DNA from 3 places in the Bacillus sp. ISL-47 genome. Region 1 is predicted to be linked to each of the others. Evidence: riboswitches for the same ligand, from Rfam matches in the RefSeq annotation. Region 1 holds a riboswitch; each other region holds the start of a gene.
The links. Region 1 has a riboswitch for S-adenosylmethionine ahead of metK (methionine adenosyltransferase). Riboswitches for the same ligand answer to the same signal wherever they lie in the genome.
Positions count from the first base shown of each region.

Region 2: it holds a riboswitch for S-adenosylmethionine, as region 1 does, so the genes downstream of both, J7I93_RS16975 (Na+/H+ antiporter NhaC family protein) here and metK (methionine adenosyltransferase) in region 1, are expected to answer to the same signal.
Region 3: it holds a riboswitch for S-adenosylmethionine, as region 1 does, so the genes downstream of both, J7I93_RS22410 (methionine ABC transporter ATP-binding protein) here and metK (methionine adenosyltransferase) in region 1, are expected to answer to the same signal.

Region 1 covers NZ_JAGGQS010000093.1:3,959-7,793, reverse strand. The annotation lists partial or broken gene asnB (asparagine synthase (glutamine-hydrolyzing)) at 1-302, opposite strand, end outside; gene metK (methionine adenosyltransferase) at 597-1,793, opposite strand; SAM riboswitch class I at 2,278-2,394, opposite strand; gene J7I93_RS24825 (thiol-disulfide oxidoreductase DCC family protein) at 2,500-2,874, opposite strand; gene pckA (phosphoenolpyruvate carboxykinase (ATP)) at 3,093-3,835, shown strand, end outside.
Region 2 covers NZ_JAGGQS010000048.1:108,643-112,477, forward strand. The annotation lists gene J7I93_RS16960 (cold-shock protein) at 107-307, shown strand; gene J7I93_RS16965 (DUF421 domain-containing protein) at 427-1,011, shown strand; gene J7I93_RS16970 (hypothetical protein) at 1,081-1,239, opposite strand; SAM riboswitch class I at 1,651-1,754, shown strand; gene J7I93_RS16975 (Na+/H+ antiporter NhaC family protein) at 1,841-3,175, shown strand; gene J7I93_RS16980 (exonuclease SbcCD subunit D) at 3,402-3,835, shown strand, end outside.
Region 3 covers NZ_JAGGQS010000073.1:368-4,202, reverse strand. The annotation lists gene J7I93_RS22420 (MetQ/NlpA family ABC transporter substrate-binding protein) at 1-459, opposite strand, end outside; gene J7I93_RS22415 (methionine ABC transporter permease) at 565-1,230, opposite strand; gene J7I93_RS22410 (methionine ABC transporter ATP-binding protein) at 1,220-2,233, opposite strand; SAM riboswitch class I at 2,314-2,418, opposite strand; gene J7I93_RS22405 (CsbD family protein) at 2,629-2,820, shown strand; gene J7I93_RS22400 (C40 family peptidase) at 2,902-3,835, opposite strand, start outside.

The DNA of each region.
Region 1 (3,835 bases):
GAGCTAGTTTCAAAGCTTAAGCCTGCATTGAGAAGTTCTTCACGCAATTCCACATAGTTGTAAATTTCACCATTAAAAATAATCCAATAACGCTCATTTTCATAAGTCAGCGGCTGATGTCCGCTTTCAATATCGATAATACTCAAACGCCGGAAGCCGAATTGGATATGCTCATCAAAATAATATCCCGAATCATCCGGGCCACGATGGGTAATGATATCATTCATATTTTCAAATTGCTCTTTATCTGCGTCACGGTAATTTTGTGCTTTATCATGTACACAACCAATAAAACCACACATTATGTACGTCACCTACTCCATTCTTTTCTCGTTATTTAATATAGCCTAAACGGCTCCTCTGTCTTTAAAAAACATACCCTATAATACTACCACTAATCATTTTAAATTAGCACGGGGATTATGAAAAAAACCTCAGCGGAAAATAAGACCATTATCAGAAGTTTATACGATAACATAAATCGGTAAACGCCTAAAGGGCAGAAAGACCCTAAACGGGTGAATTTTCCCTTATATGTTTAAAGACGTAAAAAAGAAAGCGGGAGTTACATATTAAATGCAACTCCCGCTTTATGATTAAAGGGCTTCAGAACGTAGAATTTCTGCTTTGTCTGTACGCTCCCAAGGAAGATCAACATCTGTACGTCCGAAATGGCCGTAAGCAGCTGTTTGCTTATAGATCGGGCGGCGAAGGTCAAGCATGTTAATAATGCCTGCAGGACGAAGATCAAAGTGCTTTCTAATAAGATCAACAAGCACATCTTCCTCTACTTTTCCTGTGCCGAATGTATCTACAGATATGGATACCGGCTGTGCTACACCAATAGCGTATGCAAGCTGTACTTCCACTTTTTCTGCTAAACCAGCAGCTACAAGGTTTTTCGCAACATAACGTGCAGCATAGGCAGCAGAACGGTCAACCTTTGTAGGATCCTTACCGGAGAACGCTCCGCCGCCGTGGCGTGCATAACCGCCGTAAGTATCTACAATGATTTTTCGTCCCGTTAACCCTGCGTCCCCTTGAGGTCCGCCGATAACGAAACGTCCTGTTGGATTAATGAAGTATTTTGTATCCTCATCGATTAGTTCTTTCGGAACAACCGGATTGATGACATGTTCCTTCAGGTTGCGCTGGATTTGCTCCAGACTGATTTCCGGATGATGCTGAGTGGAAATAACAATCGTATCAATACGGACAGGCTTGTCATTTTCATCATACTCAACCGTTACCTGAGTTTTGCCGTCCGGACGAAGGTAGGGAAGAATCTCTTCTTTGCGCACTTCTGTCAGGCGGCGGGATATTTTATGTGCTAAAGAAATCGGAAGAGGCATAAGCTCTTTTGTTTCGTTGCAGGCAAAGCCAAACATTAAGCCCTGGTCTCCTGCACCGATTGCTTCGATTTCCTCATCGCTCATATTTCCTTCGCGTGCTTCCAACGCCTGGTCAACACCCATGGCGATATCCGCTGACTGTTCGTCAATGGAAGTTAAGACTGCACATGTTTCAGAGTCGAAACCATATTTAGCACGGGTATAACCGATTTCTTTCACCGTTTCACGAACGATTTTTGGAATATCTACGTATGTAGATGTTGTGATTTCACCTGCGACTAATACAAGTCCTGTTGTTACAGAAGTTTCTGCAGCAACGCGGGCATTCGCATCTTTAGATAAAATCGCATCTAAAATTGCATCAGAAATTTGGTCACAAATTTTATCCGGATGACCTTCAGTAACTGATTCAGAAGTAAACAAACGACGCTTTGTTGACATCTGGCTTCCTCCTTATAAATAGAAAATTGAGCGAGAATTAGAAACGCGGAAGCAGCCTCAAAAAAAACTTTTTCCTGGCATTTCAAGGATCTCTGTTTGATACGGAACTCATTCCCTTAGTAGTATGAAATAAACATGGAGTTTTTATTAAGAAAATTGGAAACGCTGACCACAAAGCCAAGGTTCATTTTCTTAAGCACCGCTGGAAGCTGCCTTTAAAAAAGCAAACTCGCTAGCAGAGCCAGGCCATAAAACTCACATAAATAGTACATTCCAAAAGCCGTTCATTTCATTGCCAGTTTAAAAGCGCAAGCACCCGGGTAGCTCCGACAAGCATAAGACAGGCCCTGAAGGAAGGCGTTTTTTGCCTTCTGCAAGGGAATGGCTTATGACCTCGAGGAGCTGGGTGCTGGAGCTAGATAAGCAAAATAAAAAACCTTCTCATTAGTGAAAAGGTTGAAAGCAAATCAATTCGCGCCTTTCACTCTTATCGTTCAAGGAATTACGTCCTTGCGTCAGGTTAGCACCTTTGCTGTTTATTGCCTTTTAGCAGGTTGCTGGGTTTCATAGGGCCTGTCCCTCCACCAGCTCGGGATAAGAGAGTATCCGTTCAAGGTTGAATCATACCGTATTTTATCGATTTATGTCAACAAATTTTAATCAATTTCTTTATTAAAATTTCCCTTAAGAAAATAAGGTGATACCCTTACAGAGAACAGCTTCCGTCATCACACTTATTCTTTAAGAATTTATGCCTGTTTTTAGCGGTCCATTGATAAATGGGATTTCCGATTATAGGTGTAAATGGGATATATAATAGAATGCTTACTAAAAAGGTTGCAGGAAATTGCAGCAGAAGTCTCCTTACGGCATAGTACCCTTTTTTAATATCACCATTAGGACTAATGATATGAAGTTCTTTTCGCAACTCCTGTTTGGAAAACGAAATGGAGTTCGGATTTTTTTCATATTCCTGCAAGGAAACCCACTCGACCCTATTCAGCCAATCAAGCTTTTTAGAAAGCCGCTTCGTTTCCTTGCATAAAGAGCACGTTCCATCATAAAGGGCAATTGTCTTCATTAATACCAGTCCCATGTTCAGACTTAACACTTTCTTCTATTTTAACATATACCGGTTATAAGGCGTTAAAATGTATTTTTTAGTCTAATTGTGATATTTCTATAACATTGGGTAAAAATTTATCACAATAGTATAGACTAATTAATTTAATGTGTTATACTAATTTTGAGATGTAATCACTTTCATAAAAAAATCGGAAAAAGGAAGGTATTCATCAGATGAACTCTGTAAGCATATCAAACGAATTGAGCGAATTACTAAATGGCAGCAACATTCAAGTACAATTATCTGTTCCTCAGCTTGTGGAAAAAGTTTTAAACCGTAACGAAGGGTCTCTTACATCAACTGGTGCCGTACGTGCTACTACTGGAAAGTATACAGGACGATCCCCTAAAGATAAATACATTGTTGAAGAAGCATCAAATAAAGATAAAATTGACTGGGGCAGCGTAAACCAGCCAATTTCTGAAGAAGCATTCTCTAATCTTTATAATAAAGTAATAAACTACTTAAAAGAAAAAGAAGAAGTATTTGTTTTCAAAGGCTTTGCAGGTGCCGATAAAAAGCATCGCATGCCAATCCAGGTCATCAACGAATATGCTTGGCACAACCTGTTCGCACACCAATTATTTATTCGTCCGGCAGAAGATGAGCTTCTTGACCATGAATCAGAGTTTACTGTGATTTCTGCGCCTAACTTCAAAGCAGATCCTGCTGTTGATGGCACAAAATCCGAAACATTTATCATCATTTCATTCGAACGCCGCACTGTTTTGATCGGTGGTACAGAATATGCTGGCGAAATGAAAAAGTCCATTTTCTCTGTGATGAACTATATGCTTCCAGAAAACGGAATCCTTCCTATGCATTGTTCAGCAAACGTTGGACGTGAAGGCGATGTTGCTTTATTCTTCGGTTTATCAGGAACTGGAAAAACAACATTGTCTGCTGATCCAAACCG
Region 2 (3,835 bases), on a different contig from region 1:
TTCAACCGTTAGGCAATGGTCTGGATGAGTAATGAACGTAAAGTTATAAGCGTGTATATGGTGAATTTACACATGGCTTTTTTGAAGCCAATAGGAGGATTTTTTCATGAAAAACGGTAAAGTAAAATGGTTCAATGCTGAAAAAGGTTTCGGATTCATCGAAGGTGAAGACGGAAACGACGTATTCGTACATTACTCTGCTATCCAATCTGAAGGTTTCAAATCTTTAGAAGAAGGCCAAGAAGTTTCTTTCGAAGTTGTTGAAGGTGCTCGTGGACCTCAAGCAGCTAACGTAACTAAACTATAATTGACAGACCCATAGAAAAACAGCCTGGCCATTGGCCAGGCTGTTTTATTTTTGCAAAGATTGCATATTAGTCCGGTTTTTACCACATCCTAAAAGAAAAAGGAAGGTGGATTTACAGGATGAATTTTGCCTGGCAATCATTACTATTAGTTTTTGCAGGAGTCTTGTTGCTGCGCATAGCAGGCAGGAAATCTATTTCGCAAATGACACTTGCCCAAACAGTTGTTATGATTTCAATTGGTTCCATCATTATTCAGCCAATTATTGAGACAAGTGTGTGGAAAACTATTGTGGCTGCAGCCATTTTTATTGGATCATTAATTTTAATGGAGTATTTGCAGGTAAAGTTTAACTTTATAGAAAAGTTTATAACCGGCAAATCCAAAATCGTAATTGAAAATGGGAAGCTTCAGCCCGCAAATATGAGAAAACTCCGATTTACTGCTGATCAATTGGAAATGAGACTGAGGACGAACGGAATTACAAAAATTTCAGATGTGAAAATGGCAACACTTGAACCTAATGGCCAGCTTGGATACGAATTAATGGATGATGCAAAGCCTTTAACAGCAGGCGAGTTTAAAAGATTAATGGGCTGGATGATTTTACAGTCTCCTGTGCAGCCTGTCCCGCAGCAGTCAAATGATATTTTCCAGGAACTTAAAGAAGGACATCCCCAGCCGCACTCCCAGGACCTGCACTAATTTGGAATCTTATACACAATAAAAAATTGTGGGAATTAAAGAAGCCGCTAACTATTCGCGGCTTTTTCTTTAATCTGAGTTGGTGTTTTGCAGGCTTCTCCTCGTATCTAGTATTAATTCCTGTATTCGTAAGTGATGAAGAATGGTCATGATCACAATCCCGATACTGAATATACTGGATAAGATTGTGCTTCCAACCAAAAAACGAATTACCTTTCGATCGAACATCTTTTCACTCCTTTTTTCCTTAGTATTTCATTTTAAGGAAAAAATTATTAATTTTTTGTGTAGTTTAGAGCAGGCAAGGATTTCTTATAAAAACGCTGTGTTAAAGCCAAAAGTTGATTTTAGCACCCTGTTGATTGGGGCGGAAGGCTCTAGATGCCCGAAAATGTATTCGATTTCCTTCGTGCGATATTTATTCAAGGCTGCTTATTCAAAAGCTTGCTGGAGTGCTGATCAAAGGATGAGCCCACAGGCTCACTGCGCCGAGGAGGCTCAGGACCGGCCGGGGAAAGTGGTTACCTTGATGGGAAATCAATAGAAAAATTTAAAATTGCATATAAAAAAGCTTGAACTTTAATCAATTTCCTGTATAATTTTCAGACATGAGTTAGTAATAATAACTTCATAACTTTTAACTTATCAAGAGAGACGGAGGGACTGGCCCTAAGATGTCTCGGCAGCGGGCTCATGTGAGTGCTGTGCCAAATCCAGCAAGCATTATGCTTGGCAGATAAGAGGGGACTGTAATATAGCAGAGATCTCTTCTTGTTTGAAGAGGTCTTTTTATTATGTCATTAAAACCAATTAAGGAGAGAGGATTAGTATGAAAACAAACAAAAATGGTAACCCATGGGCTTTACTCCCGCTTTTGGCATTCCTTCTGATTTTTATTGGGAGCGGCCTTGCAACAGGTGATTTTAAAAAAGTTCCAATTATTGTGGCTGTGGTAATAACAGCAGGAATTGCCCTATCCATGAACAGGAAGACTCCATTTATGGAAAAGGTTGATATATTCACGAAAGGGGCTGGAAATCCCAATATTGTTTTGATGGCTATAATTTTTTTACTGGCAGGTGCATTTTCGGGAACGGCTAAAGGAATGGGGGCAGTTGATTCGACAGTCAACTTGGCATTATCCTATGTGCCGCAAAATATGCTTATGGTTGGGATCTTTATTATCGCCTGCTTTATTTCTCTATCAATGGGCACTTCAACAGGTACAGTTGTTGCGCTTGCTCCAATAGGTGTTGCACTGGCTGCTGAAACCGATATATCCGTAGCTTTGGCAATGGCTGCTGTTATTGGCGGTGCCATGTTTGGTGATAATCTTTCTGTGATTTCTGATACTACTATTGCAGCAGTCCGGACCCAAGGGACAAAAATGAAGGATAAGTTTCGTGTAAATTTTTTAATTGTGCTGCCTGCAGCTCTGGCAACTGCTATAATTCTAGGGTTCTTAACAGCTGGTCAGGAAAGTGCGGTAACAAGCCAGGATTATAGCTTGCTTAAAGTGGTTCCATATTTGGGGGTACTTTCTGCTGCTTTGTTAGGAATGAATGTTATTCTTGTTCTAAGCGGCGGGGTCTTGCTCGCAGGGCTGATTGGGATTGCTGACGGAAGCTACACGCTGGTTTCCTTCTTGCAAATGATTGCAGAAGGGATGGCAGGAATGCAAACTCTTGCAATCATAGCTATCCTAATTGGCGGAGTTGTTGAGATTATTCGCTATAACGGGGGAATTGATTATTTGCTGCACATAGTTACAAGCAAAATAAACTCTCGAAGGGGTGCTGAATTTGGTATTGCATCGCTTGTTTCACTTACCAATCTATCTACTGCAAATAATACCATTTCCATTATCATTGCAGGCCCCCTGGCTAAAAATATAGCGGATCAATATGATATAGATCCGCGTAAATCTGCAAGTATACTAGATATTTTCGCTTGTTTCGTACAAGGATTTATTCCATATGGCGGACAGATGCTGGCAGCTTCCGGTCTCGCTGCAATTTCGCCGGTGAGCATTATGCCATACTCAATTTATCCACTATTAATTGGAATCACTGGTGTAATCGCCATTCTTATTAATTTCCCCAAACTAAAAGTGCATGAAGAGGTAAAGAATAGCACATTGGAGGAATCTGCTCCGCGGGGTTAAAGGTTGTTCCAGAAGAATCATATATAATGAAAGATATAAGAGCCTAGGTTATAGGCTCTTATTATTTTTCCTGAAAATCTATCTATTGGAAATTTTTCCTGATATAATAAGAACGAATGTTCTGCTAGTTTAGTTTCCTTATTTTGCAGAAGTACTTCAATTTTTGTTTTGCTATAATGGTAACATTGTATATATTTAATCATGGTAGGAATAGAGGGTGATTGATATGAAATTTATCCATACTGCGGATTGGCATTTAGGTAAACTGGTTCATGGAGTATACATGACGGAAGACCAGCGCCATTTTTTAAATCAATTTGTTGAAGTGGTTGAACAAGAAAAGCCGGATGCTGTTGTTATCGCTGGAGATTTATATGACCGGTCTGTACCTCCAACTGATGCTGTTGAATTATTAAATGAAATTCTTTTTAAAATAAATGTAGAACTTAAAACGCCAGTAGTAGCAATTGGCGGAAACCATGACAGCGCCGAAAGGCTTTCCTTTGGCAGTTCGTGGTACAGACAGAGCCAATTCTATTTATCAGGAAAGCTGGTAAATGATTTCAGGCCTATACATATAGATGGTGTTAACTTTTACCTTGTACCTTATGCAGAACCAGGCATGGTCAGGCATTTGCTTGATGACGACAGAGTCCATTC
Region 3 (3,835 bases), on a different contig from region 1:
TGATTCCTCGAGAATCAAGAAAGCGCGTGCTGCATTTGTTGGGTCGTTTGGAATGGCAATCGCTGCTCCGTCTTCAATTTCTTCGAGTGAATCAAACTTTTTAGAATAGATTCCCATCGGTGCGGTTGGAACCACAACTACCTCTGATAACTCGATGTTATGTTCTTTTGCGAAGTTTTCCATGTACACTTTATGCTGGAATAGGTTTGCATCCAGATCTCCTTTTGAAAGGGCCAGGTTTGGCTGAATATAATCACTGAATTCAACTACTTTAACTGTATAACCTTTTTCTTCAAGTACAGGTTTAATTGCCTTGCTAACCATATCACTATACGGTCCTGATGTAGCTCCGATGGTAACTTCCTTTTTATCGCTCTTTGCATCTGATTCTTTGCTTCCGCATGCTGCCAACAGGCCCAATGCGAGTACAAACATGAATAGTAATCCAATTTTTTTCATTTCTATTTTCCCCCTGTTGTGTTTTTTAGACTATTGTCTATAGGTGCGATTCATTTAGTGGAGGTTAAGACTATCGCCGATTACCCCTCGCCCCCACTTTTTTATCTATCTTTTATCAACTAATCTTGCAATCCGGTCTCCAGCAAATTGGAATATTTGGACCAGGCAAATTAGAATAATAACGGTTGTAAACATAACTGTATTATCATATCGGTAATATCCAAATCTGATGGCCAGGTCACCCACACCACCGCCGCCGACAATGCCGGCCATTGCTGAGTATGCGACAAGGCTAATGACTGTAATTGTAATCCCCTGGACAATTCCAGGTTTTGCCTCAGGGACAAGGACGTCCTTTATAATCATCCACGGTGATGCTCCCACAGCTACAGCTGCTTCAATCACACCTTTATCGATCTCCCGCAAAGACTGTTCAACCATTCTTGCGAAAAATGGAATGGCTGCTACTGAAAGTGAAACAGATGCTGCAGTGGGACCTATCGTTGTTCCAGTAATCAAATTGGCTAACGGCAAAAGCGCGATGAGCAATATAATAAATGGAATGGATCTTACCATATTTACGATAAAGCCAACTATATTCTTAAAAGCTGTATTTTCCAGGAATAGCCCTTTATCTGTTACGAATAGCAGCACACCAGTCGGCAGTCCCACAACAATGGCTACCACTATTGAAATGGAAACCATATAGATTGTTTCAAAAAAAGCTTTATTGAGTTCTGGCAATATGCTTATTAGACTATCAAGCTGCATCCCGGATCACCTCCAAATTTCTTGTGCGCTCAGTTATATACTGGATGGCACGTTCAATCTCGAGCGGCGCACCAGTCAGTTCCATTACAAAGATCCCAAGCGGAGTTTCCTGTATATACTCAATTTTCCCGTGAAGGATATTGCCTTTAACTTTAAATTGCTGGAACACATCTGAGATGACGGATTCCTCTGCGATGCTTCCCTGGAAATATATTTTTATAATCTTTCCATTCCGTTCCTTTAAAAGCTTTTCCGGCAAATCAAATTGAAGGATACTGTTAATAAAATCTTTTGTCAGCGGCTGCTGAGGATTTGAGAAAAGATTGTACACTTTTCCTTCCTCGATAACTTTCCCATCCTGCATGACGGCCATCCGATCGCAAATCTCTTTAACAACCTCCATCTCATGGGTGATTAATACAATGGTCAAGCCAAGCTCTTTATTAATTTTCTTTAAAAGTGACAGGATCGATTTCGTTGTGCTCGGGTCCAATGCAGATGTTGCTTCATCGCATAGAAGGACGGATGGGTTGTTGGCCAATGCCCGGGCAATTCCGACCCTTTGTTTTTGACCTCCGCTCAACTGTGAAGGATAGACCTCCCGCTTATCCGTTAACCCTACCATATCAAGCAATTCTTTCACTCTTGCATCTATTTCGCCCGTCGTCTTATGTGCTGCTTTTAAAGCAAAAGCTATATTTTCATAGACTGTTTTTGAACTAACCAGGTGAAAATGCTGAAAAATCATACCTATTTTTAATCGCGCCTGGCGCAGCTCTTTTTTTCCTAATGAGGTTAAAGATAGTCCATCAATTTTCACTTCCCCTGAAGTCGGCGTTTCCAATAAGTTTAAACATCTGATCAACGAGCTTTTACCTGCACCGCTATATCCTACAATTCCGAAAATTTCTCCTTTATCCACTGTAAGTGACACATGGTCAACACCTGTTACTCTCCCTTTTTTGGTTTCATATACTTTTACCAGATTCTTTATTTCTATCATGCAGATCCCCCCGTTCTTTCTCCCCTTATTCAAATAAAAAACCTCTTTCCATTCGGAAAGAGGCATCGCGTATGTATTACGACTTATCTTTCAGAATGAAATCATTCTGCAGGAAGTGGCACCGTTCCATAAAGGAGGTTGCCGGACGTCATTGGGCCTGATCCCTCAGTCACTCTTGATAAGTTAGCTATTAAGTTGATAGTGAAAATACTATATCTAAACAAAAGAATTGTCAATAATTCTTTTTTATTCAAACAGTTGAGAAAAGCGCTTTCATCGTTGCGGCAGTAAGTAATTTTTTTTGAGGAAATATTTATAATTGTTTATTTTGTTTTAGCAGAGGTCCTACGGGTAAATAAAAAGCAAGAAATAATTAATCAAGGAGGAGATCTTAAATGAATCGCGACCAAACGAATGGGAATGTAGACCAACTAAAAGGCGAACTGAAAAAGCAATACGGCAAATTTACAAATAATGAATCAAAAGAAGCTGAAGGCAATATGGACAAAGTGAAAGGCGAAGCAAAAGAAAAATGGGGAGATGCCAAAGAAGCCCTCTCTAAAACTTTTAATGATTCAAGAGACTAATAAAAAAGGTAACCAACGCCGGTAGACGTTGGTTACCTTTTGGTATTTCTATGTTTGACACATGAATAATTGGGTAGTAGATTAGAAAGTTGTTCTTGCACCCAGATAGCGTGGCTTCCAGTAGGAATTATTCATATCACTGATTTCTACTCCTCGTGAAGAACCTGCATGGATAAACTTGTTATTACCAAGATAAATTCCAGCATGGGATGGACCTGATTTATACGTTTCAAAAAAAACAAGATCCCCTGGTCTTGGTGATGAAACTGACCTCGTAGCACTCCAAATGGATGCTACTGTACGAGGAATTGAGATTCCCACATTGCTATATACATAGTTTAGGTAGCCACTGCAATCAAATCCTGACGGAGTGCTTCCTGCCCATAAGTATGGGACACCCATATATGTCTTAGCTTCCGCTATAAGCTCGTCAACCTGTGATGCAGTCTGAGCCGCTACTTTTGTTTCTGTTGTCTGACTTACAGCTGCACCTGAAACCTTTAGCTTTTGACCTGCATAAATAAGATCAGAAGAAAGGTTATTCATTCCCTTTAATTTTGAAACCGATAAGTTATGGCGAGATGCAATTCCTGAAAGAGTGTCGCCTCTTTGGATTGTATAGACACTGCTGCTTCCTGCAGAAGCCGTTGCTGCAGGCGAAGAAACACTTTCAGATGTGCCTTTGACCTTAAGCTTTTGGCCTGGATAAATAGTAGCGCTGCTTAGTCCGTTCAAACTCTTAAGAGTGCTGACGGAAAGGCCATATGTTCTTGCAATTCCCCATAAAGTATCGCCTGATTTCACTGTATAGCTGACTGCTCCACTGCTTGATGTATCAGTTGAAGCCTTATGACTGTGCGGTGCCAACAAAGATAAAGACTGTCCGGTATAAATCGTCGAACCAGAAATATTATTCCATTTCTTTAATTCTTCCACTGACAGACTATTATTGATTGAAATTCTCCACAATGTATCGCCTGACTGAACTTTATATCTATTTTCATGAGCACTTGCT